Regions from separate parts of the Mesorhizobium humile genome, predicted to be linked through region 2. Evidence: riboswitches for the same ligand, from Rfam matches in the RefSeq annotation. Region 2 holds a riboswitch; the other holds the start of a gene.
What was found. Region 2 has a riboswitch for S-adenosylmethionine ahead of RFM52_RS20250 (O-succinylhomoserine sulfhydrylase). Riboswitches for the same ligand answer to the same signal wherever they lie in the genome.
Positions count from the first base shown of each region.

Region 1: it holds a riboswitch for S-adenosylmethionine, as region 2 does, so the genes downstream of both, metX (homoserine O-acetyltransferase MetX) here and RFM52_RS20250 (O-succinylhomoserine sulfhydrylase) in region 2, are expected to answer to the same signal.

Region 1 is NZ_JAVIIV010000010.1:94,177-99,281, reverse strand. Features, by position in the region: gene RFM52_RS16730 (Stf0 family sulfotransferase) at 1-651, opposite strand, end outside; gene metW (methionine biosynthesis protein MetW) at 656-1,270, opposite strand; gene metX (homoserine O-acetyltransferase MetX) at 1,350-2,519, opposite strand; SAM riboswitch at 2,615-2,692, opposite strand; gene hisC (histidinol-phosphate transaminase) at 2,821-3,933, shown strand; gene RFM52_RS16710 (prephenate/arogenate dehydrogenase family protein) at 3,940-4,875, shown strand.
Region 2 is NZ_JAVIIV010000013.1:161,171-166,275, forward strand. Features, by position in the region: gene RFM52_RS20245 (ceramide glucosyltransferase) at 180-1,322, shown strand; gene RFM52_RS20250 (O-succinylhomoserine sulfhydrylase) at 1,368-2,558, opposite strand; SAM riboswitch at 2,615-2,692, opposite strand; gene RFM52_RS20255 (2'-deoxycytidine 5'-triphosphate deaminase) at 2,809-3,903, shown strand; gene araD1 (AraD1 family protein) at 3,942-4,934, opposite strand.

The DNA of each region.
Region 1 (5,105 bases), on a different contig from region 2:
GAGACCTGACCGGAGGTTGGTCTCCCAGTTGGGCTCCACATTCACGAGCTGCGCGAGTTTGGTCAGGCTCCCTGCCGGATCGCGCTGAAGCTGCTCGTAAGTCAGGGGGAGGAAGGACAGGCCGTTCTTCGCGAACCAACCGTCCCATGTCACGTTCTCCATCAAAATCTTTTCCAGGGACTCTGCGATTGCATGGCCGTCATAGCGTGGCGGTACATGGCTGATCTCGCTGGATCGGAATTCGCGGGTTTGACGCGCACGTGCCCATGAGATCGCCTGGCCGAGCAGATCGTCACGGGTTAAGCGTACATAGCTCAAATTCGGAAGGCTGGCCGGCAGCTTCACCTTCTTGGCCAGTTGTGTGAACTGGCTCGCAAAGAGCTTGATTGCGTAGACACCGGTAGAGGACCGTCCCTCGGTCAGCGCACGCAGAAGCTGTGCGCGGGGATCTCGCGGGTAACCCGGCAACTCCAGCAGACGTCGCCCGCCAAACCATTCCAGCGGATGGCCCAGCCCGGCGGAAGCCATCAATCCCGCGAGATGATTGCTGCCGCTCCGCGGTGATGTGCAGACGAGAATTCCCGCCCGTACTTCGGACAGAATGTTCGGCGGGATTTCCACCACTGCTGGGGGCCGGCGAAAGAGACGCATTCCGTCATCGCCTCAGCAGAAACACCGCCTGCTGGCCGAAGAAGTTCCAGAACCACCAGGGCATCGACAGGCCGATCTTCTGGCCGTTGGCGTCGAGCGCGGTCGCCTTCTCGACGGTCGCGCCGAGCTCCTCGCACAGGTTGACGAAGTCGCGGATGGTGCAGAAGTGGATGTTGGGCGTGTCGTACCAGGAGTAGGGCAGATCCTTGGTGACCGGCATCCTGCCCTTGACCAGCAGCGAAAAGCGCACGCGCCAGTGGCCGAAATTGGGGAAGGAGACGATGGCGCGGTTGCCGATCCGAAGCAGCTCGTCGAGCACGACCTTCGGGTTGCGCGTCGCCTGCAACGTCTGCGACAGCACGACGAAGTCGAAGCCCTTGTCGGCGTAGAATTTCAGATCCGTGTCGGCGTCGCCCTGGATGACCGATAGCCCGCGCGCCACGCATTCGTTGACGCCGCGCTGCGACAATTCCAGCCCGCGGCCGTCGACCTGCTTGGTCTCCTGCAACAATTCCAGAAGCAGGCCGTCGCCCGAGCCGACATCGAGGACGCGCGAACTGGGCGGGATGAGATCGGCGACGACGTCGAGGTCGACGCGCTGGGCGCGATTGACCGTCATGGCTTCGCCTCCTGCAAGGCGCATGATCCCGGCCCGAAAAGTCTGCAACTTTTTGCGTTCGCTGGCCTTCGGTTCGGGGTCATAGGTTGAGGCCCCTGGCGCGGGCGGCCGACGCGATGAAGCCGTTGATGGCCGCGAACAGCTCCGGCTCGTCGAGCAGGAAGGCGTCGTGGCCGCGATCGGTCTCGATCTCGACGAAAGAGACGGAAGCGCCCGCCGCGTTCAAGGCATGCACGATCGACCGGCTCTCCTCGGTCGGGAACAGCCAGTCGCTGGTGAAGGAGACCAGGCAAAAGCGCGTCTTCGTGCCGGCGAAGGCGTCGGCGAGACGCCCGCCGTGATCTGCGGCAAGGTCGAAATAGTCCATCGCGCGGGTCAGATAGAGGTAGGAGTTGGCGTCGAAGCGGTCGACGAAGGTCATGCCCTGGTGGCGCAGATAGCTTTCGATCTGGAAATCGGCGTCGAAGCCGAAGGTGAGCGCATCGCGGTCCTGCAGGTTGCGGCCGAACTTGCGGTGGAGCGCGGCTTCCGAAAGGTAGGTGATGTGGGCGGCCATGCGCGCGACGGCGAGGCCCTTTTCCGGCCGCTTGCCGAAATCGAGATATTTGCCGCCGTGCCACTCCGGATCGGCCATGACGGCCTGTCGGCCGACCTCGTGGAAGGCGATGTTCTGCGAGGAATGGCGGGCGCCGGTGGCGATCGGCAGGGCGCAGAACACGCGCTCCGAATGGCTCGCCGCCCATTCCAGAACCTGCATGCCGCCCATCGAGCCGCCAAGCACGCAAAACAGCTTTTCGATGCCGAAATGATCGACCAGCATCGCCTGCGCGCGCACCATGTCACGGATGGTGATGATCGGCAGATCGAGCCCGTAGGGCTTGCCGGTGGAAGGGTTGGTCGAGGCCGGGCCGGTCGAGCCGAGGCAACCGCCGATGACATTGGAGCAGATGACGAAGAAACGGTTGGTGTCGATGATCTTGCCGGGGCCGATCAGCACCTCCCACCAGCCGGGCTTGCCGGTCACCGGGTTGGTGTTGGCGACGTGCTGGTCGCCGGTCAGCGCGTGGCAGACGAGGATGGCGTTGGAGCGCGCGTCGTTGAGCGTGCCGTAGGTCTGATAGGCGATCTGGAAAGGCGAAAGGATAGTGCCGGCGTCGAGCTTCAGCGGCTTGTCGGGGCCGAACTGCAGCACCGGGCTCGACGGATGGTCGACCTCGTCCTTGGTTCTTGCAGCGCGCTGAGCGGCCATGTCCGTCCTCATCCTGTCCCGATCGGTCTCGTCCCGATGCGGTGTCCGGCCGGCAGCGGACAATAAAAAACCGGCATTGCCGTCGCAAAGCCGGTTACAGGTTGCAAACGGCCCTTTAGCGAGTTGTTTAACGTGGCTGCAAGCCGACCGGCCAAATCACCACGGAAGTCTGGCAGCTCTTCTAGGACCAGCGCCGCGCTTCGTCAACGGGTAGCCGCTTCGCGGCACCAAGCGGTAGCACTCGACATTCCAGCCCGTGGCCTGTATTTCCGCTGCGGCCTTGAAGAGGCCCTCTCGACGGATTTGTGACATGAAGCAGGATCAGCCCCGTCCGACGCCCCGCGCGGGCATCATGGACATCGAGGCCTATGTGCCGGGAAAAAGCACCGCGCCAGCCGGCGTGATGAAAGTCTACAAGCTGTCGTCGAACGAAAATCCGCTCGGCCCTTCGCCGAAGGCGATCGAAGCCGCGCGCGAAGTCGCGGCGAAGCTCGACGTCTATCCCGACGGCACGGCGCGGCGGCTGCGCGAGGCGATCGGCGAGGTGCATGGGCTCAATCCGGCGAACATCATCTGCTCCAACGGCTCCGACGAGATCCTCGGGCTCCTGGCGCAGGCCTATCTGGCGCCGGGCGACGAGGCCGTGTTCACCGAGCACGCCTTCATGGTCTACAAGATCTACATCCAGGCGGCGGGTGCCAAGCCAGTGGCGGTCAAGGAAACCGACGAGCGCGCCGACATCGACGCGATCCTGGCCGCGGTGACGCCGGCGACGCGGATCGTGTTCCTCGCCAATCCCAACAATCCGACCGGCACCTATGTGCCGTTCCAGGAAGTGCGCCGGCTGCACGCGGCCTTGCCGAAGGACGTGCTCCTGGTGCTCGATGCGGCTTATGCCGAATATGTGCGGCGCAACGACTATGAAGCCGGCATCGAGCTGGCGGGCAGCTCCGAAAACGTGGTGATGACCCGCACTTTCTCCAAGCTCGGCCTCGGCGGCGCGCGCATCGGCTGGATGTATGGGCCGGCGCATATCGTCGATGCGATCAACCGCGTGCGAGGCCCCTTCAACGTCAATGCCACGGCCATCGAGGCCGGCATCGCCGCGATCCGCGACCGCGCCCATATCGAGCGCAGCGTGACGCATAACGAGAAATGGCTGGCCTGGCTCAGCGCGGAGCTGACCGGGCTTGGCCTGCGCGTCACGCCCAGCGTCGGCAATTTCGTGCTGATCCATTTTCCCGACGGCAAGAAGCATTCAGCGGCGGCAGCGGACGATTATCTCAGCCAGCGCGGTTACATCCTGCGCCGCGTCACCGGCTATGGCTTCCCCAACGCGCTGCGCATGAGCATCGGCACCGAAGAGGCCAATCGCGGCGTCATCGACGCGCTCAAGACCTTCCTGAAAAGCTAGAACGCCATGGCATCACCGATGTTCGAGAAAATAGCGCTGGTCGGCATCGGCCTGATCGGCTCGTCGCTTGCGCGTGTCATCCGCCGCGAGGGGCTTGCCACGCACATCGCCATCGCGACGCGCAGTGCATCGACGCTGAAGCGCGCCGAGGAGCTTGGCCTTGGCGATTCCTACACGACGGATGCCAGGGAAGCGGTGGGCGATGCCGACCTCGTCATCGTCTCGGTGCCCGTCGGCTCGTCCGGCGAGGTCGCGGCCGAGATCGCGCCGGCGCTGAAGAAAGGCGCCATCCTGACCGACGTCGGCTCGACCAAGGCCTCGGTGATCGCGCAAATGCAGCCGCATGTGCCGGAAGGCGTGCATTTCATCCCCGGACACCCGCTGGCCGGCACGGAAAAGTCCGGACCGGATGCCGGCTTTGCCGATCTCTTCGAGAACCGCTGGTGCATCTTCACGCCGCTGCCGGGCACCGATCCAGCGGCGCTCGAGACGCTGTCTGAATTCTGGCGGCGCTGCGGCTCCAACATCGATACGATGGACCCGCAGCATCACGACATGACACTCGCGATCGTGTCGCACCTGCCGCATATCATCGCCTACAACATCGTCGGCACGGCGGACGACCTGGAAGCGGTGACCAAGAGCGAAGTCATCAAATATTCCGCTTCCGGTTTCCGCGACTTCACCCGCCTTGCCGCCTCCGACCCGACCATGTGGCGCGACGTGTGCCTGCACAACAAGGACGCGATCCTGGAGATGCTGGCGCGTTTCTCGGAGGATCTGGCCTCGCTGCAGCGGGCGATCCGCTGGGGTGACGGCGAGAAGCTCTTCGACCTCTTCACCCGCACCCGCGCCATCCGCCGCTCGATCATCGAGGCCGGCCAGGATATCGACGTGCCGGACTTTGGCCGCCAGGCGGTCGAACACCCAAGCAAGCCTTAAGCTTCCGCACCGGATTTTCACCGGTCGGCTACTTTCGAGATTGGCCAAAACGCCCGGTCGTTCGTCATCCACGGGCGGAGCAAGGAGCGAAGCGACGCGCGCAGACCCGAGGATCCATTCCGTGACTTCCGAGTGCGGCGGCGGTGCAGAATTCTGCTCCGCCGCATTCCACGGCTCAGGTCACGGAATGGATTCCAGGGTCTCCGCGACGCCGCTTCGCGGCTGCTCCG
Region 2 (5,105 bases):
GCTCTTAGTAGACGTAGCGCCGACCATCCTGCCAGCCTTGTAAGCGCAGGTGCCGAAAAACAATGTCATTTAAGTGACATACGACAATGTTGGTGTGCACAAACCGCGCCGGGCGACTCGGGCGCTCTGTCGACTGATGAAACGGCCGCATGCGGCCTTTCGGGAGTGACCAGATCTCGATGGAACTGACTATCGCAGCCGGCCTGGCTTCGTCAGCCCTTCTCCTTTCCAATCTCGCCAGCATCGTGCTCGCCTCCTCGCGGCTCGAACGGCGGCGTGTCATAGCGCCGCCCGCTGGCGCGCAGCCGGTCTCGATCATCGTGCCGGCGCGCGGCGTCGAGCCGTTCACGCAGGAGACCTTGCAGCGCGCCTTCTCGCTCGACTGGCCGCGCTATGAGCTGATCTTCTGCGTCGCGCATGCCGAAGACCCGGTGGTCAGGCTGATCGATGCGGCGATGGCGCGCTACCCGGAGGTTCCGGCGCGGCTGCTGATCGGCGACGACCGCATCAGCGCCAATCCCAAGCTCAACAACTGCGTCAAGGGCTGGCGGGCGGCCAGGCACGATTGGGTCATCCTTGCCGATTCCAACGTGCTGATGCCGAGGGACTACGTCCAGCAGCTGATGGCGGCATGGCGCGCGGACACCGGCCTCGTCTGCTCGACGCCGATCGGCTCGCGGCCGGACGGGTTTTGGGCCGAGGTCGAATGCGCCTTCCTCAACACGCTGCAAGCGCGCTGGCAGTATGCCGGCGAGGCGCTCGGCCTCGGCTTCGCCCAGGGCAAGAGCATGCTGTGGAACAAGCCGATGCTGGACGCCAATGGCGGCATCCAGGCTTTGGCCGCCGAGATCGCCGAGGATGCGGCAGCCACCAAGCTGGTCAACAGCCTGGGGCTCAACGTCAATCTCGTCACTTCGCCTTTCGAGCAGCCGCTCGGCCAGCGCCGGTTCGCGGAGATCTGGTCGCGCCAGACGCGCTGGGCGCGGCTGCGCCGGGTCACGTTCCCGCTGTTCTTCGCGCCCGAGATTCTCACCGGCGCCGCGATGGCGCTGCTGCTGGCGCTGATTGCCGCTGCAAGCGCCGGCGTCAGCCTGCCTTCAACAGCCTTGTGCGTGCTGGCGATCGCCTACCTGCCGGAATGCCTGCTGGCTTCGGCCAAGGGCTGGTACCTGTCGCCGCGCACTGTCACCGCGATGATCGTGCGCGACGCGGTGCTGCCCGCCATCTGGGCGCGCGCCTGGTTCGGCGGCGCCGTCGAATGGCGCGGCAACGCCATGACCATCCGCACCAAGGCGGCGACCGAACTGGAAGAGCTCGCCTGAGCCGATTGCGGCTTAGGCGCGCTTAATCTGGCGCCAGGTGGGCTGTTACTTCGCCGCCTTCAGTGCCTGCGCGATGTCCTCCAGCAGATCGTCGGCGTCCTCCAGGCCAACCGAAAGCCTGAGCGTGCCTGGCCCGATGCCTAGCTCTGCCCGCGCCTCGTCGCTCAGGTTCTTGTGCGTGGTCGTCGCCGGGTGGGTGATCAGGCTCTTGGCGTCGCCGAGATTGTTCGAGATCAGCACGATATCGAGCGCGTTCTGGAAGGCGAAGGCCGCCTGCTTGCCGCCCTTGACGTCAAGGCAGATCAGCGTCGAGCCGCCCGACATCTGCTTCTTGACGATGTCGGCCTGCGGATGATCGGCGCGGCCCGGATAGATGACGCGGGCGATCTCCGATCGGCTTGCGAGGCAATCCGCGATCTTGCCGGCGCTCTCGGTCTGCTGGCGCACGCGCAGCGGCAGCGTCTCCAGCCCTTTCAGCAGCGTCCAGGCGTTGAAGGGCGACAGGCTCGGGCCGGTGTGGCGGAAATAGTCGTGCAGGTTCTCGTCGATCCATTTCTTGTCCGACAGGATGACGCCGCCGAGGCAGCGGCCCTGGCCGTCTATGTGCTTGGTCGCCGAATAGACGACGATATGAGCGCCGAGCTGCAGCGGCTTCTGCTGCAGCGGCGTGGCAAAGACATTGTCGACGATCAGCCTGGCGCCGATCGAATTGGCGAGCTTGGCGACCGCGGCGATGTCGACCACTTCCAGCGTCGGATTGGTCGGGCTCTCGAGGAAGAACAGCTTGGTGTTCGGCCTTACCGCCTTTTCCCAATTGGCGATGTCGGTGCCGTCGACCAGCGTTGCCTGGATGCCGTAGCGCGGCGCCAGCGTCTCGACCACCCAGCGACAGGAACCGAACAGCGCGCGCGCCGCGACGATATGGTCGCCAGCCTTGGCGCTGCAAAGCAACGCCGCCGTTACCGCCGCCATGCCGGAGGCCGTGGCGCGGGCATCCTCGGCGCCTTCCAACGCGCACATGCGCTTTTCGAACATGTCGACGGTCGGGTTGGCGTAGCGTGAATAGATGAAGCCCGGCTCCTCGCCCTTGAAGCGGGCCTCCGCGGCCTGGGCCGTCTCGTAGACATAGCCCTGCGTGAGATACATCGCCTCGGCGGTCTCGCCGAATTGGGAACGCAATGTCCCGCCATGCACGAGTGCCGTCTGAGGTTTCCAGTTACGCTTCTTGGTGCTCATAGCCCTGCTTCCAGACACAAAAAAACCGGCCGCGAAGTCGCAACCGGTCCATATAGCCTTGCGGCTCGACGGTCCTTTAGCGACTTGTTTAACGTGGCTGCAAGCCGACCGGCCAAATCACCACGGGATAACGACCCTTTAGACCCGCGCCGCGCTTGCGTCAATTGCCGGCTTCATTAAGAGGTTTGTACCAGCCGGGCGGCAAGAGCCTGCTCAGGTCCTCGCCCGGCCTTGTGAACGGAGCCAGCCTTTGCGGCAGACAGGCATTCTTCCGGATCAGGACATCGCGGCGCTGTTCGACGCCAAGGCGCTGAAGTCGCCGCGCGCGCTGGATGCCGATCAGATCCAGCCGGCCAGCCTCGATCTCAGGCTCGGCGACAAGGCCTATCGCGTGCGCGCCTCCTTCCTGCCGGGGCCTGATCATCTGGTCGCCGACAAGCTCGAACGGCTGAAGCTGCACGAGATCGACCTCACCGGGGGCGCGGTGCTGGAGACGGGCTGCGTCTACATCGTGCCGCTGATCGAAGGCCTGGCGTTGCCCTCGAATGTGTCTGCTTCCGCCAATCCGAAGAGCTCGACCGGGCGCCTCGACATCTTCACCCGGGTGATGACCGATCGCGGCCACGAGTTCGACAAGATTGCCGCCGGCTATCACGGCCCGCTCTATCTCGAAGTCAGTCCGCGCACCTTCCCGATCGTCGTGCGGGCCGGCTCGCGGCTGTCGCAGATCCGCTTCCGCACCGGCAACGCGGTGCTCTCGGAGAACGAGTTGCGCGACCTTCATCGCGCAGAGATGCTGGTCGCCACCGAGCCGCCCAATATTTCGGGCGGCGGCATTGCGCTTTCCATCGACCTCGACGGCGACAAGGACGGCCTCGTCGGCTACCGCGGCAAGCATCACACCGGGCTTGTCGATGTCGACAAGCGCGCCGCGCAGGATGTCGTCGATTTCTGGGAGCCGATCTACAAGAGCGGCGCTGGCGAACTGGTGCTCGATCCGGACGAATTCTACATCCTGGTCTCGCGCGAAGCCGTGCATGTGCCGCCGCTCTACGCCGCCGAGATGACGCCTTTCGATCCGCTGGTCGGCGAGTTCCGCGTCCACTATGCCGGCTTCTTCGATCCGGGCTTTGGCCACTCCGCCGCCGGCGGCAGCGGCAGCCGCGCCGTGCTCGAAGTGCGCAGCCACGAGGTGCCTTTCATCCTCGACCACGGCCAGATCGTCGGCCGTCTCGTCTACGAGCATATGCTGAAGCGGCCGCAGGCGCTTTACGGCACCGATCTCGGCTCGAACTATCAGGCGCAGGGCCTGAAGCTCTCCAAGCATTTCAAAGCAGCCCGCTGAAGCTGCCGATCTCCCCCACAAGGGGGGAGATCACCCAATCATAACGCCTTCACCGCCACCTTCACCGGCTTTTCGATCTCCAGTGGATTGCGCAGCGGCAGGCCGAAATCCGGCGCCTCGATCTCGAACGTATCGCCGGCCTCCGTCTGGACGCCGTCGGCGAAGGAGAGCGTCGCGGTGCCGAACATGTGCACATGCACGTCGCCCGGCTGGCGGAAGGCCGAATATTTGAAATGGTGGTGCTCGAGATTGGCGATGGTGTGCGACATGTTCGCTTCGCCCGACAGGAACGGCTTTTCCCACAGAAGCTTGCCGTCACGCCAGATGCGCGATGCGCCGCGGATGTCGGCCGGCAGGTCGCCGATCAGGATTTCGGGGCCGAACGAGGCGTTGCGGAGCTTGGAATGGGCGAGGAACAGATAGTTCACCCGCTCCGTCACATGGTCGGAGAACTCGTTCGACAGCGTGAAGCCGACGCGGAACGGCGCGCCGTCGTCGCCGATCACATAGATGCCGGCGATCTCCGGCTCCTCGCCGCCATCCTGCGCGAAGGCGGGCGACACCAAAGGCGCGCCGGGGGCCACCGCCATCGTGCCGTTGCCCTTGTAGAACCATTCCGGCTGCACGCCGACCTGGCCCTTGGCCGGCTTGCCGCCTTCGAGCCCCATGCGGAACATCTTCATGGAATCGGTGAGGTGCTCCTCGCCGTCATTGAGCTTCTTGTGCATGGAATCCCGCGTCGCCGCCGAGCCGAGATGCGTCAGCCCCGTGCCGGTGAGATGCAGATGCGCGGGATCTGGATGGTTGATCGGCGAGACCAGCCTGCCCCTCTTGTAGGCGGCATCGAGATCAACCGTCTCGCCATAGCCCTTGCGTTCGATCAGCGCCTCGAGGCCTGTGCCGGTGCGGGCGGCCTCCATCGCCAGCGAATAGACGCTGCGCGCGCCGTTGATGACCCTGGTTTTGCCGCCGCCGTTGCGGGCGACGACGCGGATCGTCTCGGCGTCGTCGAGGATCTGGGAGATCAGCATGTTTGAATCCTCTCTCATTTTGTCGGCCGCCTGTGGGCAAGCCTTACCCTGCGCGGCATGGAGAAATCCCCGCCACGGTTGAAATTCTTCGTCCGGATTGCGCTCGCGAGCACGGTCCTTGCCTGGACTTCCCGGCGCCGGCGGGTTTGCCGGCAGCCCCGCGATCTGGAA